DNA from 4 places in the Actinocorallia aurantiaca genome. Region 1 is predicted to be linked to each of the others. Evidence: riboswitches for the same ligand, from Rfam matches in the RefSeq annotation. Region 1 holds a riboswitch; each other region holds the start of a gene.
The links. Region 1 has a riboswitch for S-adenosylmethionine ahead of thrC (threonine synthase). Riboswitches for the same ligand answer to the same signal wherever they lie in the genome.
Positions count from the first base shown of each region.

Region 2: linked by a shared signal. The riboswitch ahead of ABD327_RS11845 (ABC transporter substrate-binding protein) and the one ahead of thrC (threonine synthase) in region 1 are both predicted to bind S-adenosylmethionine.
Region 3: linked by a shared signal. The riboswitch ahead of ABD327_RS02410 (aminotransferase class V-fold PLP-dependent enzyme) and the one ahead of thrC (threonine synthase) in region 1 are both predicted to bind S-adenosylmethionine.
Region 4: linked by a shared signal. The riboswitch ahead of ABD327_RS10930 (helix-turn-helix transcriptional regulator) and the one ahead of thrC (threonine synthase) in region 1 are both predicted to bind S-adenosylmethionine.

Region 1 is NZ_BAAATZ010000003.1:508,107-513,474, reverse strand. Features, by position in the region: gene groL (chaperonin GroEL) at 1-889, opposite strand, end outside; gene ABD327_RS05600 (hypothetical protein) at 1,278-1,883, shown strand; gene ABD327_RS37435 (cold shock domain-containing protein) at 1,975-2,208, opposite strand; gene ABD327_RS05590 (MoaD/ThiS family protein) at 2,214-2,492, opposite strand; gene thrC (threonine synthase) at 2,495-3,724, opposite strand; SAM riboswitch class I at 3,740-3,881, opposite strand; gene ABD327_RS05580 (alpha,alpha-trehalose-phosphate synthase (UDP-forming)) at 4,061-5,368, shown strand, end outside.
Region 2 is NZ_BAAATZ010000007.1:304,963-310,330, reverse strand. Features, by position in the region: gene ABD327_RS11860 (hypothetical protein) at 372-701, shown strand; gene ABD327_RS11855 (TetR/AcrR family transcriptional regulator) at 1,694-2,287, shown strand; gene ABD327_RS11850 (hypothetical protein) at 2,324-3,025, opposite strand; SAM riboswitch class IV at 3,131-3,243, shown strand; gene ABD327_RS11845 (ABC transporter substrate-binding protein) at 3,282-4,916, shown strand; gene ABD327_RS11840 (ABC transporter permease) at 4,913-5,368, shown strand, end outside.
Region 3 is NZ_BAAATZ010000002.1:328,768-334,135, reverse strand. Features, by position in the region: gene ABD327_RS02415 (PP2C family protein-serine/threonine phosphatase) at 1-754, opposite strand, end outside; gene ABD327_RS02410 (aminotransferase class V-fold PLP-dependent enzyme) at 855-2,072, opposite strand; SAM riboswitch class IV at 2,116-2,230, opposite strand; gene ABD327_RS02405 (PIG-L family deacetylase) at 2,288-3,091, opposite strand; gene ABD327_RS02400 (hypothetical protein) at 3,096-3,824, opposite strand; gene ABD327_RS02395 (PucR family transcriptional regulator) at 3,835-5,073, opposite strand; gene ABD327_RS02390 (lipase family protein) at 5,317-5,368, shown strand, end outside.
Region 4 is NZ_BAAATZ010000007.1:96,526-101,893, reverse strand. Features, by position in the region: gene ABD327_RS10945 (MFS transporter) at 1-821, shown strand, start outside; gene ABD327_RS10940 (DUF7064 domain-containing protein) at 1,082-2,077, shown strand; gene ABD327_RS10935 (phosphotransferase) at 2,074-3,132, shown strand; SAM riboswitch class IV at 3,215-3,326, shown strand; gene ABD327_RS10930 (helix-turn-helix transcriptional regulator) at 3,337-4,707, shown strand; gene ABD327_RS10925 (type I polyketide synthase) at 4,811-5,368, shown strand, end outside.

The DNA of each region.
Region 1 (5,368 bases):
CGCCGGTCAGCACGGCGATGTCGCCGAGCATGGCCTTGCGGCGGTCACCGAAGCCCGGCGCCTTGACGGCGACGGACTTGAAGATGCCGCGGATCTTGTTGACGACCAGGGTGGCCAGGGCCTCGCCCTCGACGTCCTCGGCGATGATCAGCAGCGGCTTGCCGGCCTGCATGACCTGCTCGAGCACGGGCAGCAGGTCCTTGTTGGAGGACGCCTTGCCGCCGACGATGAGGATGTAGGGGTCGTCGAGCGACGCCTCCATCCGCTCGGGGTCGGTCACGAAGTAGGGCGAGATGTAGCCCTTGTCGAAGCGCATACCCTCGGTGAGCTCGAGTTCGAGACCGAACGCGTTGCTCTCCTCGACGGTGATGACGCCTTCCTTGCCGACCTTGTCCATCGCCTCGGCGATGAGCGCCCCGATCTCGGGGTCGGCGGCGGAGATGGAGGCGGTGGAGGCGATCTGCTCCTTGGTCTCCACGTCCTTCGACAGCTGGGACAGCTGCTCGGAGACGGCGGCGACGGCGGCCTCGATGCCCTTCTTCAGGGACATCGGGTTGGCGCCGGCGGCGACGTTGCGGAGGCCCTCGCGGACCAGAGCCTGCGCCAGCACGGTGGCCGTGGTGGTGCCGTCACCCGCGACGTCGTCGGTCTTCTTGGCGACTTCCTTGACCAGCTCGGCGCCGATCTTCTCCCACGGGTCCTCGAGCTCGATCTCCTTGGCGATGGACACGCCATCGTTGGTGATCGTGGGGGCGCCCCACTTCTTCTCGAGCACGACGTTGCGGCCCTTGGGACCGAGAGTCACCTTGACGGCGTCGGCCAGCTGGTTCATGCCACGCTCGAGACCGCGCCGGGCCTCCTCGTTGAACGCGATCATCTTGGCAGCCATAGGCTCCAGATCCTCCTCGTGTGGATACGGAACATGGCGGATCGGGCAGATGCCCGCGACGGACGGCCCCACCGTTCCGGCAGCCCCATGTGTGCCGCGCGGTGGCGAGACCTCATCGTCCCGATCCAGAAAGCTTTCGGAGTTATCACTCTCACGGGGAGAGTGCCAATCACTGTTTAGCACTCTCCCCCATCGAGTGCAAGCGGGACCACCTCTGAGCAGGCAAGGTCCCACCACGGGCCCGCACCTGGGCGATATGCGGCAACTAACCGTGCGATGGGGCGATGAGCTAGGGTAATTACTTTCTGTAGTCTAGTTTGCACCATGCGTGTTCAGGTGAAGATCCTGGGGGCAAGGGTTACTTCGTCCGATGAGAAGGGGACGAGCAGTGAAGAAGATCTTGGGGCTGGCGCTCTCGGGTGCGATGGTCCTGGGCCTGACGGCCGCCACGGGCACTTCGGCACAGGCCTCCGAGACCTCCGCACGGCAAGAGCAGAAAGAACAGTCGCGCTACCGCCATCGGATCCACACGAAGGTCTGGCCCTACTCCTGGGGCGGACGCCGCGGCGGGGTGAAGGTCCGGGTGTTCCGCCACTCCTACAACGGCCGGGTACCGGTGCCCTACATCCGGGTCTGCCTGCAGAAGAGGACTCCGTACCGCTACCGCACCATCGAGTGCGAGCGCGCCGACCGCTGGGGCCGCGCGGACTTCCGCATGGTCGACCGCGTCTCCTGGTACGACGGGGACCGCGGGCGCGGCCTGCGCCAGACCCGCCAGTCGAGGGGGCGGAACTTCTCGAACCGGTACCGGATCTTCGTCCCGCCGACCTACCGCACCTACGGCCACGTCAGCCGCCCGTTCCGGCTGTGGGACCGCTGGGGCTGGAACGACGGCGACCACGGCGACCGCTACGACGATTACGACGACGGCTGGAACGACTACGACGGAGAGGACAGCTGGAGCGGCTGGCGCAGGACCTCCGTGAACCGGTGACCTCTCCCTTTCGCGCGGCGACGTACGAAACGGAATCCGAAAAGAGAAAGACCCGCAGGGCCGAGCACCTGCGGGTCCCGCGAATTGCGGATCAAAGAGAGCGGACCAGGTCGGCCTGCGGGCCCCGGTCGCTCTGGGTGATCTCGAACTCGACCCGCTGCCCCTGCTCCAGGGTGCGGTAGCCGTCCATCTGGATGGACGTGTGCCGGAAGATACCGGCGGTGCGGGTGGGCGGGGAATTGCTTCGGCCGGGTCCGGCCAGCCATTCGGGAAAACAAAAAAGAAAGGACCCGCCTTTTGACGGGCGGATCCTTTCCACTGTCATCGGCCTCAGCAGCCCCCGGCGACCGCCGGAATGATGGAGACCTGGATGCCCGCGGGAGTGGGCGTGTCCAGGCCCTCGGCGAACCGGACGTCCTCGTCGCCGACGTAGACGTTCACGAACCGGCGGAGCCTGCCCGCGTCGTCCAGGACCCGGGCGGAGATGCCGGAGTGGTTCTTCTCCAGGTCCGCGATGACGTCACGCAGGGTGCCGCCCTCGGCCTTCACCTCGGACTCGCCGCCGGTGTAGGTGCGGAGGATCGTGGGGATGCGAACGGAAACACTCATGCTCAGACCAATCCTGTAGCGCGGAAAGCCTCGATGTTGGGCGCGATGTTGGCGGACGGCTTGGCCACCGAGGCGACCGCGTCCAGGGTCTTCAGGCCTTCGCCCGAGTTGATGATGACCGTCTCCAGCGACGGGTCCAGCAGACCGCTCTCGATGAGCTTCTTCAGCACGCCGACGGTCACGCCGCCCGCGGTCTCGGCGAAGATGCCCTCGGTGCGGGCCAGCAGCCGGATGCCCTCGACGACCTCGGGGTCGGTGACGTCCTCGACGGCCCCGCCCGTCCGGCGCACCGCGTCCAGGACGTAGGGCCCGTCGGCGGGGTTGCCGATCGCCAGGGACTTGGCGATCGTGTCCGGCTTGACCGGCCGGACCACGTCGTGGCCGGCCTTGAAGGCGGCGGAGACGGGGCTGCAGCCCTCGGCCTGCGCGCCGTAGACCTTGTAGGGCTTGTCCTCGACCAGTCCGAGCTTGATGAACTCCTGGAACGCCTTGTCGATCTTGGTCAGCTGGGAGCCGGACGCGATCGGGACCACGATCTGGTCGGGCAGCCGCCAGCCGAGCTGCTCGGCGATCTCGTAGCCGAGGGTCTTGGAGCCCTCCGCGTAGAACGGGCGGACGTTCACGTTCACGAACGCCCAGTCCTCCTGCTCGCCGGCGAGTTCGGAGGCGAGCCGGTTGACGTCGTCGTAGTTGCCGTCCACGGTCACGAACGTGCCGTCGTACACGGCCGTCGTGATGATCTTCTGCTGCTCCAGGTCGGAGGGCACGAACACGGCGCTGCGGATGCCGGCGCGGGCCGCGGCGGCGGCCACGGCGTTGGCGAGGTTGCCGGTGGAGGGGCAGGCCAGGACCTTGAAGCCCAGCTCCCGCGCGGCGGCCAGCGCGACCCCGACGACGCGGTCCTTGAAGGAGTGGGTGGGGTTGCCGCTGTCGTCCTTGACCCACAGGGCCTGCATCCCCAGCGCGGAGGCGAGCTGGTCGGCCTTCACCAGCCGGGTGTAGCCGGGCTCGGTGTTGGGGATCTCGGCGACGTTCGAAGGAACCGGCAGCAGGTCCTTGTAACGCCAGATGTTGTGCGGACCCGCCTCGATGCTCTCGCGCGTCACGCCGCTGAGGTCGTAGGAGACCTCCAGCGGCCCGAAACACTCGGAGCAGGCGTAGTAGGGGCCGAGTTCTACGGTGTTGCCACACTCGCGGCAGATCAGCGCGGTGGCGTTACCCAGGTCGGGCATGAGTACGAGGCCTCTCCCTCATCTTCCCTGTGCCGATCTGGTCACAGGCCGGAGTTGGCACCTCGTCCCGGCCGAAGCCTCGCTATGGGCGCGATGGCGAACCGGGAGGGTTGCCGGGGCTTCGCAGGGCCGTTCCCTCCACCCCTCTGGATGAGCGCCCGTGAGATATCCACGGGCTTGTATGAAGTTGTGTCCCGACTTTACAACAGGTGTCCGATTGCGAGCACGTGGGGTCTCACCCCTTGGACCGTCCTCCGATGTTAGCTCGATCACTCGGTACCGGGTGGGAACGGTCCCCTTCCCCGCCTCCGCGCAGTGGCATGCGACACTCTGGCCATGCAGGTACTCGTCGCCAGCAACCGCGGCCCCGTGTCCTTCTCCCTGTCCGAAGAGGGCGCGCTGAGCATGCGCCGCGGCGGCGGGGGCCTGGTCTCCGGCCTCGCCTCGGTCGCGGCCGGCACCGACCTGGTCTGGGTGTGCGCCGCCCTGTCCGAGGGCGACCGGCTCGCCGCCCGCCAGGACCCGTACGGGCGGCTCGACCGCGCCGGGCACGAGACGGGCGCCGTCCGGATGCTGGACATCCCCGAGAAGACGTTCCACCGCGCCTACAACTCGATCGCCAACTCCACCCTCTGGTTCGTCCACCACCTGCTCTACGACACCCCGAACGAACCGCACTTCGACAGCACGTTCCGGCGCGACTGGCAGTCCTACGAGGCCTACAACTCGGCGTTCGCCGACGCCCTGGCCCAGGACGCCGAGCGTGGCGCGAAGGTCGTCGTCCAGGACTACCACCTGGCGCTGGTCCCCCGGATGCTGCGCGAACGGCGCCCCGACCTCCGCGTCGCGCACTTCTCGCACACCCCGTGGGCGCCGCCGGAGTACTTCCGCCTGCTGCCCGACGACATCGCCGTCGAGGTGCTGGAGGGCATCCTCGGCTCCGACCACGCCGGGTTCCTGTGCGACCGCTGGGCCGAGGCCTTCCTGGACTGCTGCGAGTCGGTCCTCGACGCCAAGGTCGACCGGTTCGCCCGGACCGTCCGGCACCGGGGCAGGACCACCCGGATCGGCGTGCACTCCCTGGGCGTGGACGGCGCGGACCTGCGGGAGCGCGCCGCGCGGGACGACGTCGCCGAGCGCCGGGCCGCGCTGCTGGAGCAGATCGGCGACCGGCAGCTCATCCTGCGCATCGACCGCACCGAGCTGTCCAAGAACATCGTGCGGGGCCTCGCCGCCTACTGGGAGCTGCTGCTCCACCACCGCGAATGGCACGGCCGGGTGGTGCACGTGGCCTTCGCCTACCCCTCCCGCACCGACCTGCCCCGCTACCGCGACTACACCGCCGCCGTCGAACGGCTCGCCTCGGAGATCAACGACGAGTTCGGCACGGAGGACTGGACCCCGCTGATCCTCCAGGTCAAGGACGACTACGCCCGCTCCCTCGCCGCCTTCCGGCTGGCGGACGTCCTGGTGGTCAACCCGATCCGCGACGGCATGAACCTCGTCGCCAAGGAGGGCCCGATCCTGTCGGAGAAGGGCTGCGCGCTGGTGCTCTCCCGGGAGGCGGGCGCGGCCGGCGAGCTGGCCGACGACGCCCTCATGGTCAACCCCTACGACGTCTCCCAGACCGCCGCGAAGCTGAAC
Region 2 (5,368 bases), on a different contig from region 1:
CGCCCATCGCGAGTTCGAATCTCGCCACCTCCGCCGCCTGACCAGCGCCTCCGCGGAACTGAGCCCTCTCAGGGCAGGTCAGCGCTGTACAGCTCCTCGCCGGATCCCTCACACACGGTCACCACCAGCCGGATCACGACAGCTGAACAGCCTCTGTCAACCGCGACCACCTGGGGATGGCGAGCTGGCGAACCTTCAGCACAGGTCGAGGACCGCGCTGGTCCATCCGAGGACTTGGGGCGTGCCAACGAGGCCGGCTGCCCAGCCCGGCCAGACGGCGGCCTTTCAGAAACTCCACGAGATCCGGAGCGAACGCGAACGGCCCGAGAAGCGCTTCAGGAACATCGGCCACCAGGCGCTGAGGATCTCTGGTGCTCTCGAACCAAGGGGAGAGCGATCCGCCTGATCTGTTCGCAGAACTCGACCAGATGGGGAACACGCTTCTCCGGGCGGGTCAACCCCATCGTGTTGCCGAATCCGATCCGAGCCATGTCATAACAGCTGGTCGCACATACAACGTTCAGCGCCCCGTCTGGGCGAACCACCGTTCATGGATGATGAGTCACGCACCAGGCGCCCAGATCACGATCATCGACCTCCGGTTGCGCCACAGCGAACTGGACGAACGAGCCAGACCTGTTGTGATGGCTCTGCTCCACGATCAACCGCTCGACCCGGCCGACACCGTCTCGCCGCTCTAAGCACCGCCGTGACCTGACCCAGCGGAACCCATCCGACTCGAACTCCCCGGCCATGCACAACCCCGCTGCCTGAAGGACATCAGCCGGCCGGTGGGCATCCATCGGCTGTTCGACCAGGTTCTCGCTCCACGTGATCCCCACACCCAGATGATGCACCAAGGTCAAGGACCGGACGAATACGCGACAGTTGAATACGCGACTCCGCGAGTCCGGGACCCCAAGAGGGTTCGGAGTCCTTCTACCTGTCTATCTGCCGGAAGGTCCTGTCGTCGATTCCTCCTCGAAAACACCCACTCGGAGCGGTGTCCCGTCTCCTAGGGTCAGGTTTTCCGGACGCTCGGGGGCGAGTGCGGCGGGGTGTCGGGAAATTGCGGATAGGAGAAGGCCGGGTACGACAGAGCACCGGTAGCGGCCAGTCTGATCATTGACCGGGCCGCATACTGCCTGGGAGGCTTTCTGATCGACCCAAAGAGCCCGCTCGGATCTCATGGAGGGATCATGTCGGATCGCTGCCAGAATTGTGGGACCCATGTCGACAAGTGCAAGTACTGCAAGGGAAGCGGCGAGGGACTCATGTGGGGAGAGTGCTTGCCCTGCGCCGGGTCCGGAAAGCTATGCCCCCAACATGAGGGCGATTGGAAAGGTTGAACCCGGCGTGTCACGCGCGGCGGATCGACCCGGTACAGCCTGCGAGTATTGCTCCCACCCGCCAGTTGGGAGACCAGGACAAACCGCGGGAACACCTGGCCAGCGCCTGTTCGGCGGCCTGATACAGGGCCGCCTCGTACCGGCTCGCCCGCTCAGATCCGTCTCGCCTTGAGCTGGAGTCCGCAGCCCTTCCCACGGTTTCTCCCGGTCTCCCAAAAGGGAACGGGGTGTCGGTAAGACCGGACGTTTTTCAGAGTGCGGCGAGTTCGCGGGGCGTGGGACGGTGTTCGCCGGCGGCCCGGCGGGGTTGATTGTTGAGTTGAACTCAACTTACGCTCTGCCACATGACGTCTCTCTCGGAACGCGGCACTCAGACCCGGCGGCGGCTGCTCGACGCCGCGGCGGAGGAACTGATCCGGACGGGGGAGGTGGAGGTCGCGGCGGTCGCGCGGCGGGCCGGGGTGAGCGTGGGGCTGCCCTACCGGTACTTCGGCACGCAGAGCGGGCTGCTCGGCGCGCTTCTGGCGCGCTTCTACTACCAGGTGGACGCCGTGGTGTTCCGCGGGTTTCCGGGCGAGACCTGGGTCGCGCGGGAGAGGGCCCGGATGGCGGCCCTGGTGCGGCATCTGTACGCCGATCCGCTCGCGCCGACGATCCTGGGGCAGATGAGCAGGGACATCCAGGCCGCCGAAGTCGAGGCCCAGTACATGAGGCTGATCATCGACCGGGCCGCGCGCAACCTCGCGGGGGCCCGCAGCCGCGGGGAGGGGGCCGCCGACGGCGACCTCGAACTGCTGGCGGCCTGCCTCATGGGCGGGTTGCGCTCGGCGCTGAGCCTGGCGCTCAACCGGACGCCCCGGCCCGACCCCGAGGTCCTGACCGAGGCCCTCTGGACGTTCATGAAGAACATCACCCACCCGCGTGAGGCTCTGCTCTGAGGGGCTGCCCGGCAGCCCCGCCGACCGGGCGACGGGTCAGGACGCGGGGCGGACGTCGACGTGGTCGGAGCCGGAGGTCTGGGCGTCGAAACGGGAGGTGCCGTCGAAACGGGCCTGCCAGGAGCCGTCGCGGTCCGCGGTGAAGGCGCGGGTGAAGCGGCCGTCCCGGCCGGTGGTCACGGTCGCCTTGTACGTCCACTTCGAGGTGCCCTGGGCGCGGAAGTAGAGGCGGACCTTGCGGGCGGAGTAGGGGATGTAGCGCTCGGGCCGGTCGCTCCAGCGGACGAGCCTGCTCGACACGGTCAGCTTGCGGCCCTTGCGCACGGGCTCGGGACCCGCGTTGAAGCCGGTGAACTTCGTGTCGTGCTTCTGCCACCAGAAGAAGCTCTCGTCGGCGATCGTCCTGCCGCCCCGGCCGGTCACGATGACCTGGAGCCGCCACTTGCCGGTGTCCTCTTCGGTGAAGCAGCCGGTGCCGAGCTCGTAGGCGTCCTCCCCGGCCGAGAGCTTCGACGAGATCCAGCCGCCCCGGCCGCGGGAGTCGTACAGCTTGGCCCGGAAGGTCGAGCCGGAGGGCGCGGTGGCCGCCGCCCTGATGTTCGCCGGCACGCAGGTGCCGGGCCCTTGGACGACGACCTTCTTGTCGTAGGTGAAGACGACGTCCGCTCCGGCGGCCTGCGCGGGCGCGGCGGTGAGCGGGACGAGCAGCAGGGCGCTCAGGCCGAGCAGGCGGTGCATGGGGGAGCCTCCGGGGGATGGGTGCCCGAGTGTATCGAGCCATGATCGGACCCGGTTTCCCGGGCACCGTTGACATCTAACTCTAATTTTCCTACCTTTTAAGTAGGTAAAGAGCGTCGACGTCAAGCCCCGGCTGGTCGGCCGGCAACCCTCGTTCCCGCGCGGGGTGCTCCCGGGGATCACCTGGCGGCGTGATCCAGCGCCGCAATGAGCGGGCCCCGTCAGGGGCTCTCGGTGGAAAGGCATGACCCCCCACATGTACGCAGTTCGCACCTCCGCCCTCCTGCTGACCGCCCTCCTCGCCCTCACCGCCTGCGGCGGCGGGACCTCCGCGGACGCCGACGCGGAATCGGGAGAGCCGGTCAAGGGCGGGACGCTGGTCTACGCGGTCAACACCGAACCGACGAACCTCGACCCGCACGCCAGCCCGCAGGACATCACCGGCCTCTACACCAGGCCCGTGCTCGACTCCCTGGTCACGCTGGACGACCAGGGGAAGATCCACCCCTGGCTGGCCTCCTCCTGGGAGATCTCCGCGGACCAGAAGACCTACACGTTCAAGCTGCGCGAGGGCGTGAAGTTCAGCGACGGCACGGTCTTCGACGCCGCCGCCGTCAAGGCCAACCTCGAGCACATCGTGGACCCGAAGACCAAGTCGCAGCTCGCCGCCGGCTTCATCGCCCCCTACACCGGTTCGGAGGTCGTCGACGCGCGGACGGTGAAGGTCTCCTTCTCCCGCCCGCACTCGCCGTTCCTCGCCGCGCTGGCCACCGCCTACTTCGGCATCCAGTCGCCGGAGTCGCTGAAGAAGGGCCCCGAGGAGCTGGCCAAGCGGGTGATCGGCACCGGCCCGTTCGTCATCGACGAGTTCACCCCGCGCCAGGGCATCACCTACCACCGCAACCCGGACTACGACTGGGCGCCTCCGACCGCCGCGCACTCCGGTCCCGCCCACCTGGAGAAACTGGAGATCAAGCTGCTGGCCGAGGACTCCGTCCGGCTCGGCGCGCTGACCAGCGGCCAGGTCGACGGGATCGCCAGCGTGCCGCCGGTGAACGTCAAGCAGCTCAAGGCCGACTCCCGCTTCACGCTCCAGACCAAGCAGGCCCCCGGCGGCAACTACAGCTACTACCCGAACACCGCCGGCGGCGTGTTCAAGGACGTGAAGGTCCGCCAGGCGTTCCGTGACGGCATCGATTTCAAGACAGTCGTCGACAAGCTGTACTTCGGCGTCTTCCAGCCGGCGTTCAGCCCGATCTCGCCCGCCACCCAGGGGTACGACAAGAGCACCGAGACCCAGTGGAAGTACGACCCGGACGGTGCCGCCAAGCTGCTTGACGAGGCGGGCTGGACCGGCCGGGACGACCAGGGCTACCGCACCAGGGACGGTGAGCGCCTCACCGTCCGCTGGCCGTTCCTGAAGGCGTTCGCCCGCGAACAGCGCGACACCCTGGCCCAGCAGATCCAGGCCGAGGCCAAGAAGATCGGCTTCGACGTGGCGTTCGACGACGTCACCGTCGCCGAATACCTGCCCAAAGTCATCAAGGGCGACTACGACCTGGCCGACTTCAGCTGGCAGCGCGCGGACGGCGACGCCCTGCGCAACCTCTTCTCGTCCTCCAGCATCACCAACGCCGAGCAGTACGGCCAGAACCAGGCCAAGTACACCGACAAGGAGGTCGACGGCTGGCTCGACGACTCCCTGAACACCACCGACCTCGCCGAACGCGCCGCCCTGTACTCCAAGGTGCAGCAGAAGGTGAACACCGACGTCGCCGTGTTCCCCGTCTACGTCTTCAACTACGTGCTGGGCTCGTCGAAGAAGGCGCACGGCATCGGATGGGAGCCGCAGGCCTACCCGACCTTCTACAGCGCCTGGGTGACCAAGTGAGCCGGGTGAGTAAGAGCAGGACGCCCGCACGACACCCGGTGGCGCGCCGGACCCTCGTCCGGCTCGGCGCGTCGCTGCTGGTGCTGTGGGGCGCGGTCACACTCGCCTTCGCCTCGCTGCACCTGACCCCGGGCAGCATCGAGGACACGCTGATCGGCCAGTCCACGGTGACGCCGGAGGTCCGGGCGCAGATCGTCGCCGACTACGGGCTCGACGAGCCGGTGCACGTCCAGTACCTCGCCTACCTGGGCCGGGTCCTGAAGGGCGACCTCGGCCACTCCTACCAGCTGCACGACTCGGTGTCCTCGCTCATCTCCAGCCAGGCCGTCCCCTCGCTCCAGCTCACCCTGACGGGTCTGGGCCTGGCCGCGGTGACCGCGATCCTGCTGTCCCTGCTGACGGCCAAGAGGAGTCGGCTGCTGCGCGGAGTGGTGTCCGGGCTCGAGCTGGTC
Region 3 (5,368 bases), on a different contig from region 1:
ACAGAGCCGTGGACGCTCCGCGCCCCTGGCCGACCACGGCGTCCTCGGCCGCCCTCAGCGCGCCTTCCAGGTCGTGGGAGGAGACGAGGTAGTCCTTCAGGGCGGCGACGGCCGCCCGCGCGGCGCGCGCACCCGAACCGTCCCCCGGGCCCGTCACACCGTCGCAGACGACCAGCGCGACCACGCCATCGGTGCTGCGGACCGCGGCGAACGCGTCCTCGTTGTCCCACTCGGGATCGCCCTTGGCCTTCCGAGACCCCACCGCCGTCTCGGCCGCGATCCGCACCGAGACGCCCTCGTCCCAGGGACGGGTCACGGCCGCCACCACGCCGCCCGGGTCGTTCCCCGCGAGCAGGGCGCGCACGACCGCGTCCAGCCCGTGCGGCGAGTTCCCCGCGTGCAGCTCCAACAGCAGCGAAGCGTCGGTGAGGTCACGCGGAGGCCGTCCGACGGCCAGCGTGACGAGCCCGCAGATCACCGCCCAGACGTCGCGTGCCCGCGCGCCGGGAGTCTCCGGGACGGGCTCCTCACCCGCCCCGTGCGGCGGGACGCGCAGGATCTGCCAGCCCCGCTCCGGCCCCCAGCGCAGCGAACCCGGATACAAGAACCCCGGGCCGGTCCGCGCGACGCTCTCCGAGAGCAGCGGCCAGAGGGCGGGAAGCTCGCCCATCAGCCGCTCCACGGGCATCCCTCCGGGGTCGCCGAGAGCCGGCAACGGTTCTTCGGGCCACTCGACGGTCACTTCAGCGCGCACGGCCTACTCCCGCCCTGGGACGTCCGAGAACGCCCGTGGATCAGCGACTGGTAATGCCGTTCATAGTGGTACTCCAGGCCTGTCCGGGCAAGGTCATCCGTCAGGTCGCGTCTGTGAACGTTCGCAAAGCCGCGATGAGCCGGTCGATGTGCTCGTCCGTGGTGCCCAGGCCGATGCTGGCGCGCACCGCCGTGCCGTCGGCGCCCTCGCACCCGCCCTCGCCGCCCAGCAGGTGACGGACCAGCGGATGCGCGCAGAACTTGCCGTCCCGGACGCCGATGCCGTGCTCGGCCGAGAGGTACTCCGCCACGGAGCGGGCCGAACGCCCCTCCACGGTGAAGGAGACGATCCCGACGCGGGGGTGCTCCGGGCCCCACAGCGACAGCTCCCGTACGGCGGGGAGCTGCGCGAGCCCCTCCCGGAGCCTGCCGAGCAGCCGCTCCTCCTCGGCGATCAGGTCCTCCCAGCCGGTGAGCGTCTCGCAGGCCGCCGCCAAGGCGATCGCCCCGAGCACGTTCGGCGTCCCCGCCTCGTGGCGCTGCTCGGCGTCCGCCGCCCACTCCACGGAGCCGCCGGAGCCGACGTTCCGGCTCGCGCCGCCGCCCTTCAGGTAGGGGGCCGCGGCACGCAGCCAGTCCGCGCGGCCGGCCAGGACGCCCGCCCCGAACGGGGCGTACAGCTTGTGTCCCGACAGCGCGACGTAGTCCAGGTCGCGGGCGTCCAGCGGACGGTGCGGAGCGAGCTGGGCGGCGTCCACCGCGATCCGCGCCCCGTGGCGGTGCGCCAGGTCGGCGAACTCCTGGACGGGCCACAGCTCGCCCGTCACGTTGGAGGCCGCCGTGATGACGAGCAGGCGCGGCCCCTGCGGGCAGACCCGCAGCGCCTCGCCGGCGGCCCTCAGCGCCTCGATCGGGCTCGCGGGGACGGGCAGCCGGACGGCGTTGCGCCACGGCAGCTGGGTCGCGTGGTGCTCGGACTCGAACACCACGACGGACGTCGGGACGGGAAGCGCCCGCGCCAGCAGGTTGAACGAGTCCGTGGTGTTGCGCGTGAAGACGACGGCCTGCGGCCCGCCGAGGAAGGAGCGGACGCTCTCGCGCGCCTCCTCGTAGGCCCGCGTGGTGACCTGCGAGGCGTACCCGGCGCCGCGGTGGACGCTGCTGTAGTACGGGAGCGCCCGCGTGACGGCTTCCTGCACGCTCTCCAGACACGGTGCCGAAGCCGCGTAGTCGAAGTTCGCGTACGGCACGACGCCCGTCGTGACGGGAACGGGGGCGTCGGCGCCGACGAGCTGCGGGATACGGGTGAGAACGGACATGACCCAGCCTCCGGGATCCTGGGACCCCGGGGTGTGCCCGACGGGTCCGCGCTTGCCGGACGCTTCTTGCGACCGGCCAGGTCGTCACCCGGACCACCCCACCGCGGAAGGAGGGTTGGCGGCCAGCGAGCCGGGGCTTGGCGCTGGCACTCATGACCTAGCCGGGACTATAGCAAGGCCCGCCGGGCCCTTCCAGCCCGGTCGGCCCGGCGGTCTCAGGCGAGCCCGGCGAAGAGGTCGTCCTCCTTGTCCGGCCCCTCGCCGCGCACCCGGATGAACGACTCCGCACCGAAGACGATCGGCTTGGCCTCCTCGGGCAGTTGCAGCAGGAAGATGCTGTCGCCCTGGCTGGCGTGCGCCCTCAGCGCCTCGAACTTGGCCTCCGCGTACTGCGCGACGTCCACCGTCGTGGTGATCATCTCGTCGGAGACGCCGAAGTTCATCGGCTCCTCCATGCCCAGCTCCTCGGCCAGCCCGCTGGCCTTGAGGTAGTCGAACATCATCTGCAGGCCCGACTGGGGCACCGCCGTGTAGTAGAGCCTGTCCGGGATCCCCGTCCTGTCGGTGGCCGCGACCGCGACGCGGTGCGTCTGGATGTGGTCGGGATGCCCGTAGCCGCCGTTCTCGTCATAGGTGACGACGACCTGCGGCCGGTACTGCTCCATCAGGGCCACGAGCCGATCCGTCGCCGCGTCGAGATCGACGTTGGCGAAGGAGTCCGCCGCGTGGTTGGCGTCCCAGCCGTCCATTCCCGAATCGGCGTAGCCGAGCAGTTCCACATGCTGGATGCCGAGCAGTTCGGCCGACTTCTTCAACTCCTGGAGCCGGAGCTCCCTGACCGCCGCCGGGTCGTGTCCGGGCTCTCCGGGCTTCACCCCGCCCGGTCCGTCTCCCTGCTCGCCGTTGGTGCACGTCACGAGCACCGTGCGGATTCCGGAGGCGGCGGCCTTGGCGAGCACCCCACCGGTGCTGATCACTTCGTCGTCGGGGTGGGCGTGTACCGCCATCAGGGTCAACATGGACTCAGCGTACGTCCACCGTCTTCCAACCGGTCACCTTCTTCTGCCACACGGTGGTGCCGTTGTAGCGGGCCGCGACGGTGCCGTCCTTCTTGGCGGTGAAGAGGCGCGAATAGCGACCCTTGGAATTGGTCGTGACCACCGCGATCCGGGTGCCCTTCTTCTTGCCCTTCGGCTTGAACCAGATCTCGATCTTCTGCTTTTTCAACGCCGCGTAGGCGCCCTTCGCCCCCAGGGCCCGCAGGGTTCCCTGAACGCGCAGCTTGGCCCCCTTGGTCACGGGCCGGGGAGCAACGGCCACGTTGAGCTTGGCGGCCCTCCGGACCGTCACCGCGCCCGTCTTCTTGGCCGTCTTGAAGGCGTAGTAGGCGTCCTTGGACGTTCCGTCCGTGGCCGCGACCTCGATCGTGTAGCGGCCGCCCCAGTCGTTCGCGTCGAGCAGGGCGGTCCCTCTCCAGACGCCGTCTCCGGCGGTTCCCGAGACCCGCTTCAAATCGCTGATCAGCGCGAACCCCTTACCGCCCGCGTGCTTGAGGGTGACGTCGACATCGGTGATCTTCGTGCCGGTGACGGCGACCTTCACCGGCACTTTCGTCTTCTTGCCGGGGACGATGACGGGATTCCCGTACGCCTTCATGGCGCGAATGGTCAGCGGACCTTCCGCCTGGGCCGGGGCCGGGCCGGAGAGAACGGCGGCGAACACCAGCAGGGCGAGAGGGGCGACGGTACGCATGCGGGGGAGTCTAAACGCTGCCCGCGTTTTCACCAGAGGCCTCCCGGATCCACACCTGGAGCAGCAGCATCAGTTCCAGCCTGAACTCGGGGTTCTCGAAATCGAAATCGAATATCTCCTGGAGCTGCCCCAGCCGGTACCGGACGGTCTGCGGGTGCACGCACAGGGCGGCGGCGGCCCCGGTGGCGTTGAAGCCGTTCTTCAGGCACTCCAGCAGGGTGAAGGCCAGCCGCAGCCCCTGCTTCTCCCCCGCCCTGGTCAGGGGGGCGAGCCTGCGCGCGGCCACCAGGGAGGGCAGCGCCCCGCCCTCCTGCAGCAGCAGCGCGGACAGGTGCTCCTCTGCCCGGACGAGGAGGCCGGACCTGCGGCCGCTCTTTCCGGAGACCACCCCGGACGTGAGGAGGTCCAGGGTCCTGCGCGCCCACCGCAGTGACGTCCCCGCCTGTTCGACCGGCACGGACGGGCCGATCGCGCCGGTCCAGCCGCCGAGGGCGGAGGCGAGCTCGTCCACCCGTCCGGGGCCGTCGGCGTCGGGCATCACGAGGCAGAGGGTGCCCTGGTCGTGCCCGCTCAGCAGGTGCGGCGGCAGACCCGCGGGGCTCTCGCCGCCGCTGCCCTGGCGGGGCAGCAGCACGACCACCGCCAACCGCTGCGGCAGCGGCCAGCCGGCCAGCGCCGACTGCTCCCTGAGCACCTCGGGGGGCACCGGCGGGTCGGCCAGCAGGAGGCTGAGCAGCCTGTTCCTGCGCTGCTCCCGCTCGCCGGCCGCCTTCTCCCGCGCCCTGGCGTAGCCCTGCGCGGCGGCGGAGACCAGCTCGTCGAGGAAGGCGAAGTTGGCCTCGGCGAGTATCGCGATGAGCGAGCGCGACTTGCCGAGCCGGTCGGCCTCCACCGACAGGTGCCGCCAGGCGATCCGCGAGGTCACCCGCATCGCGTTCTGCAGGTGCTCCAGGCTCCTGCCCTCGACGGCCTCGCCGTAGCCGACGTCGAAGTAGACCTGGTGGACGTCCTTCCAGGAGATGTCCGGATCGGCTATCAGCTCGACGAAGTGCTCCATCGCGTGCCCGACGGCCCGTTCCACGATCTCCTCGTAGACGAGGTCGCCGGGCCGGGCGTACTCCGGCACGTGCTGCTGCACGCCCTTCACCATCACCCGGCGCAGAGCCGGGAGATGGGGACGCATCCACCCGGCTTCCTCGCGCGGGACGTTCCGCCAGGGTTCGGCGACCAGCTCTTGGCCCTCAGACATCACCGCCATTCTGGCGACGGTAGATTCACCGTCGCCGAGGTGAAACTCAGCGTGATGATGTGTGCGAAGTCACAATTTGTCAGAAGTTGATAAAGCTTTTCGCACGAGGCCTGAGCAGCGATTTACTCAATCAGCGGTGAAACGGACAAAGGTTTTCTTCAGTCGGACGCATACCGCGCCCCGGCCTCCTGGCGGACATTCTTCCTAGCCTGTCCGGCTTTCCCACCCCCCAGGAGTGTCCTGATGAGACGCCTTTCCCTGCTGGCGGCGGCCCTGGCCGCGGCCTCGTCGCTGA
Region 4 (5,368 bases), on a different contig from region 1:
TGCGGGCGCTGCCCCGGCACGAGGCCCCCGGCGGCGCGTTCCCCGACGTCCTGGGCACCGTCCTGCTCACCGTCGGCCTGGGCGCCGCGGTCGCCGGGCTGACCGAGGGCGACCGCTGGGGCTGGCTCGACCCGCTCACCCTCGTCCTGCTCCTGGGCGGGGTGGCCCTGACGCTGGCGGCCCTGGCCCGCTCGCGCCGCCACCCGTCCCCGGCCGTGGAGACCGGGCTGTGGAGCAGCCGCCGCTTCGCCATGTGCAACGTCGCCTACTTCGTCTTCGGCGCCCCGATGTTCGCCTGGCTGCTCTCCGGCGCGCTGTTCACCACCGGCATCTGGGGGTGGAGCATCATGGAGAGCGCCGGCGCGCTGTCCATCGGCGCCTTCGCCTCCATGGTGACCTCGGTGATCGCCGGGCGGGTGAACGACCAGGGCAAGCACCGCTGGGTCATCGCCCTGGGCACCGCGATGTTCGCCGCCTGCTGCGCGATGATGTCCACCGACCTGTTCGGCGCCGAACCGGACTTCTGGGCGGCCTGGGTCCCGGCCTCGCTGCTGGGCGGCGGCGGCCTGGGCCTGGCCATCACGGGCCTGGGCGTGGTCGCCGCGACGAGCCTGCCGCCCATCCAGTTCGCCGCGGGCCTGGGCATGAACATGACCGCCCGCCAGCTCGGCGGCGCGCTGGGCATCGCCGCCCTGGCCGCGGTGATGTCCGCCGACCGGCTCCCGTTGGACAACTTCCACACGCTCTACCTGGGCTGCGCGATCGCCTCGGCCGTCGCGACGCTCATCGTCCTGGCCTTCCCCGCTCCGGCCGAGGACTGAGGAACGAGGGGGGCCGCACGGCCGGAGAAGCGAGGGCCCCCGCCCCCACCGCGAGGCGCGGGGGCGGGGGCCCTGCCCGCGTTCCCGTCCGAGTGCGTCCGGCACCCTCCGAGCGACCGTCGAGCCGCCCTTGCCGGGAACGTGTACTACCGCGCAGGGGTCTTCATCATTCTGGTTTTTGAACTCTGTTCTATTTTGTTGGCTCTTGTGACATCGTTCGGCGAACAACGTCATGCGTCCGTCTGAGGAGGAGCGACCGCATGGTGAGGATCGTGGAACACGGGACCTGGCGACTCACGGAGGAGGACGAGTCACGGCACGCTCCGGGGGAGGGGATGCTGTGGAACGAGTCCTACTACTTCGACTTCGCCACCGAGGACGGTTCGCTCGGCGGGTACGTCCGGCTCGGCCTCTACCCGAACTGGGGACGGGCCTGGTACTGGGCCTGCGTGGCCAGGCCGGGGCACCCGCTCGTCATCGTCGCGGACGACGACGCCCCGCTGCCCGCCCCCGGTGAGACGGCGGTGCGGACGGACTCCTACCGGGCCTCGCAGGAGATCCCGGAACCGTTCGGCCCCGCCCGCGTGAGCCTGGACGCCGTCGCGCACGTGCTCGCGTCCGCGACGGACGCCTACGGAGACCTCGGCGGGACCGAGACGACGAGGCTCGTCCTGGACCTCGAATGGGACACCGTCGGCGGCGCGTACCCGTACAAGGACCTGCCGCGCTACGAGATCCCCTGCACGGTCTCGGGAACGGTCCGGGTGGGCGACGAGACTTTCGACGTCACCGCCTCGGGGGAGCGGGACCACTCGTGGGGAGAGCGGGACTGGTGGTCGGTCTCCTGGCTGTGGAGTTCGGGGCGGCTCGACGACGGCACCTGGTTCCACGGGATGCAGGCCAACGTCGGCTTCCCCATGGAATGGCCGTCGTTCACCGCCGCGCGTGAGGAGGGTCCGGTCCACCTCGACGGCTTCCGCGCCGAGACGGTCTTCGGTCCGGACGACCTGCCGGAGTACTCGCGGCTCGGGCTGAAGGGCGCGCCGATGACCGCGACGCCGACGGCGTTCGCGCCCGTCGCGGTGACCTCCCCCGACGGCGTCCTCGCGTACTTCCCGCGAGCCCTGTGCCGTTTCGAGGCCGAGGACGGCCGCACCGGACACGGCTGGACCGAATGGCACCAGCCGCCGGGGTGGCGCGACCACGACTGGGCGCCTTCCCCGAACTCCGCCGACGACCAGGAGGACCGGTCATGACCGCCCCCGCCCTTCCCGGAGCCCACGGCCTGACCGCCGCCTGGCTGACCGAGGCCCTCGCGCCCCGCCTCGCCGGAGTGAAGGTGACCGGCGTCGACGCCGTTCCCGTCGGCACCGGCCAGGTCTCCGACACCTTCCGCCTGAACCTCGCCTACGAGCGGCCCGTGGACCTGCCCGCCACCCTGGTCGCCAAGGTCCCCGCCCTCGACCCGGCGAGCCGCGCCGCGGCCAGGGCGATCCGCACCTACGAGATCGAGGCGGGTTTCTACACCCACCTGGCGCAGGGGCTGGCCGCCGCGATCCCCGTCTGCCACTTCAGCGCATACGAGCCCGGACAGGACGACTACACCGTCATCCTGGAGGACCTCGCCCCGGCCCGCCCGGGCGACCAGCTCGCCGGCGTCACCGCCGAGGAGGCCGCGGCGGCCGTGGACGAGCTCGCGATCCTGCACGCGGCCGGCTGGGACTCCCCGGACCTGGCCGCCCTCCCGTGGCTGAACCGCCACGACGCGGCCTCCTCCGAGTTCACTGCGGCGATGGTCACCGGCCTGTACGACGGCTTCCGCGACCGCTACGCCGAGCGCCTGACCCCCGAGATCCTCGCGCTCATCGAGGATTTCCTCCCGCGCATGGCCGCCTACCTGGCTCCCCGTCCCGGTCCGGCGAGCCTCACTCACGGCGACTTCCGCGCCGACAACCTCCTGTTCGGCCGCTCCCGCCCCTACATCGTGGACTGGCAGACCTGCACCTACGGGTCCCCGCTGTCCGACCTGTCCTATTTCCTGGGCTCCAGTCTCCCCACGGAGACCCGCCGCGCCTGCGAGCACGCCCTCGTCCGCCGCTACCACGCCTCCCTGGCCGCGAGTGGCATCCCCCTGACCTGGGACGACTGCTGGACCTCCTACCGCGAACACGCCTTCCACGGCATCACCATGTCCATCGGCGCCTCCATGCTCGTGGAGCGCACCGACCGCGGCGACGACATGTTCTGCACCATGACCGCCCGCCACGCCGACCACGCCCTGGACCTGGACTCCCTGTCCCTCCTCCGCTGAGCCGGGGAGGGGTGAAGATTCAACGAAAACGGGATGGATCTATGGTTTTCCTACTTAATTAGTGTGTATTCTGGCGATGTTCGGCAAGGAGCGCCAGCGCCAAGCCCCGGCTCGCTGGCCGGCAACCCTCACTGCTGCAGGGTGCCCCGGGTGACGCCAGGCGGCGTGCCTCGAGCACGTCGCAAGCAACAGTGAGGACGGACCATGCGGTATGCCCCCCCGATCACACCGGCCACCGTCAAGAGCCTGGTGCGGACCGGGCACCCCGAAGAGGCGGCACTCGCCCTGGCGGAGTTGGAGTCGGGACCCGACCCGAGAGGAACGGTCCGATCCCTGCGGGACTGGGCGTCCTGCTGGTACCCCGGTCTCCTCGGTCCGTCCCGGGACGCGTGCGCCTCGCCGCCCCCGATCTGCGAGGGCCTGGACGCGCTGCGCGAGCTCATGTCCACCGGCGCCGGGGACGAAGCGGTGGCCCGGGCCGAACGGGTGCTCGGCGACTGCCCGATGGGCTCCGGCGCGCTGGAGCCGCTGCTGGCCTCCCTCGCCACGCTCGTCTATGCCGACCGCGCGGACAGGGCCGCCCGCTGGTGCGAGCCGCTGCTGGAGCAGACCACCGCGCACTGCGACCCGGTCTGGCTCGGCGCCTTCGCCGCGATCCGCGCCGAGAGCGCCTTCCGGCAGGGCGACCTCCCGGCCGCGGTGGAGGCGGTGAGAACGGCGCTGACGCATATCTCGTGGCAGAGCTGGGGAGTGGCGATCGGCATTCCCTTCGCCATCATGATCTCGGCCAAGGCGGTGATGGGAAAGAATGAGGACGCGCTTCGCTACCTTGCCGTCCCGGTTCCTCCGACGATGTTCGAGACGCCTGCTGGACTGCATTATCTGGCGGCTCGCGGATATTTTCGCCTCGCTGCCGGAGATGCGGAGAGCGCTTTCGCCGAATTCCTGGAGTGCGGCGAGCGGATGCGGCGCTGGGAGGTCGACCTGCCCGGCCTGGCGGCCTGGCGGATCGGGGCGGGCCGGGCCGCGCTCGAACTCGGCCGCCGCCGCGAGGCCCTGGCGCTGGCCGAGGAGCAGCTGGACCGGCTGGACCGGTTGGGCGCCGGGCGCACCCGCACCCGGGGGCTGGCCCTGCGGCTCCAGGCTGAAGCCGGCACCCCGCGCCGGCGGGGGGCTCTGCTGGAGGAGGCGGCGGCGGTACTGGAGGAGGCCGGGGACCGGCTGGAGCTGGCCGGCACGCTGAGCGCGCTGGGCAAGGCCAGGGACGCCGGAGGCGATCGTGCGCGCGCCCTCGCCGCGGGGGCCAGGGCGCGCGCGATCGCCGCGTCCTGCGGACTGCCCTCCGACCCCGGGCAGGGAGAGGAGGTCCCGGCGGGCGCCCACGGCGTGTCCCGGGCCTCGGTGGTGCTCAGCGAGGCCGAGCTCAAGGTCGCCACCCTCGCCGCGCAGGGGCTGTCCAACCGGCAGATCTCCTCCCGGCTGTACGTCACGGTCAGCACCGTCGAACAGCACCTCACCCGTATCTACCGCAAGCTCGGTGTTTCTCGCCGATTGGATCTGGCGGAATTCCTGTGACCTCCTCTGCTAGGGGTTTCTAGGGGTTGTTAAGGGTGGTGAAAACCCTTGCCCGAGGCGCAGACTCGACTTGATGAATGGTCTGGTCGGCCAAGGAGCAGATATGGGTGGCGTTATTCCCGTCGCGGTCGTCGGATTGGCGTGCAGGATTCCGGGGGCGCCTGATCCGGAATCCTTCTGGCGAATTCTTGAAAAGGGTGAGAGTGCCGTCTCCGATAATGGGGCGCGGGGATCCGGCGCCTTTCTGGAACGGCCGGACCTGTTCGACGCCGCGTTCTTCGGGATCTCGCCGAGGGAGGCCGCCGCGCTCGACCCGCAGCAGCGGCTGGTGCTCGAACTGGCCTGGGAGGCCCTGGAACGGGCGGGCATCGTTCCCGCCGCGCTCGCCGGACGCCCCGCCGGGGTGTTCGTCGGGGCGATCGCCTCCGACTACGCCGGGCTGGTGCGCCGGGCCGGCGCGGTCACCAGGCACTCGCTTCCCGGCCTGAACCGGGGCCTGATCGCCAACCGCGTCTCCTACGCACTCGGCCTTCGCGGGCCCAGCCTGACGGTCGACTCCGCGCAGTCCTCCGCGCTGGTCGCGGTCCAGCTGGCCTGCGAGAGCCTGCGCCGCGGGGAGAGTGAACTGGCCTTCGCGGGCGGCGTCAACCTCATCCTCGGC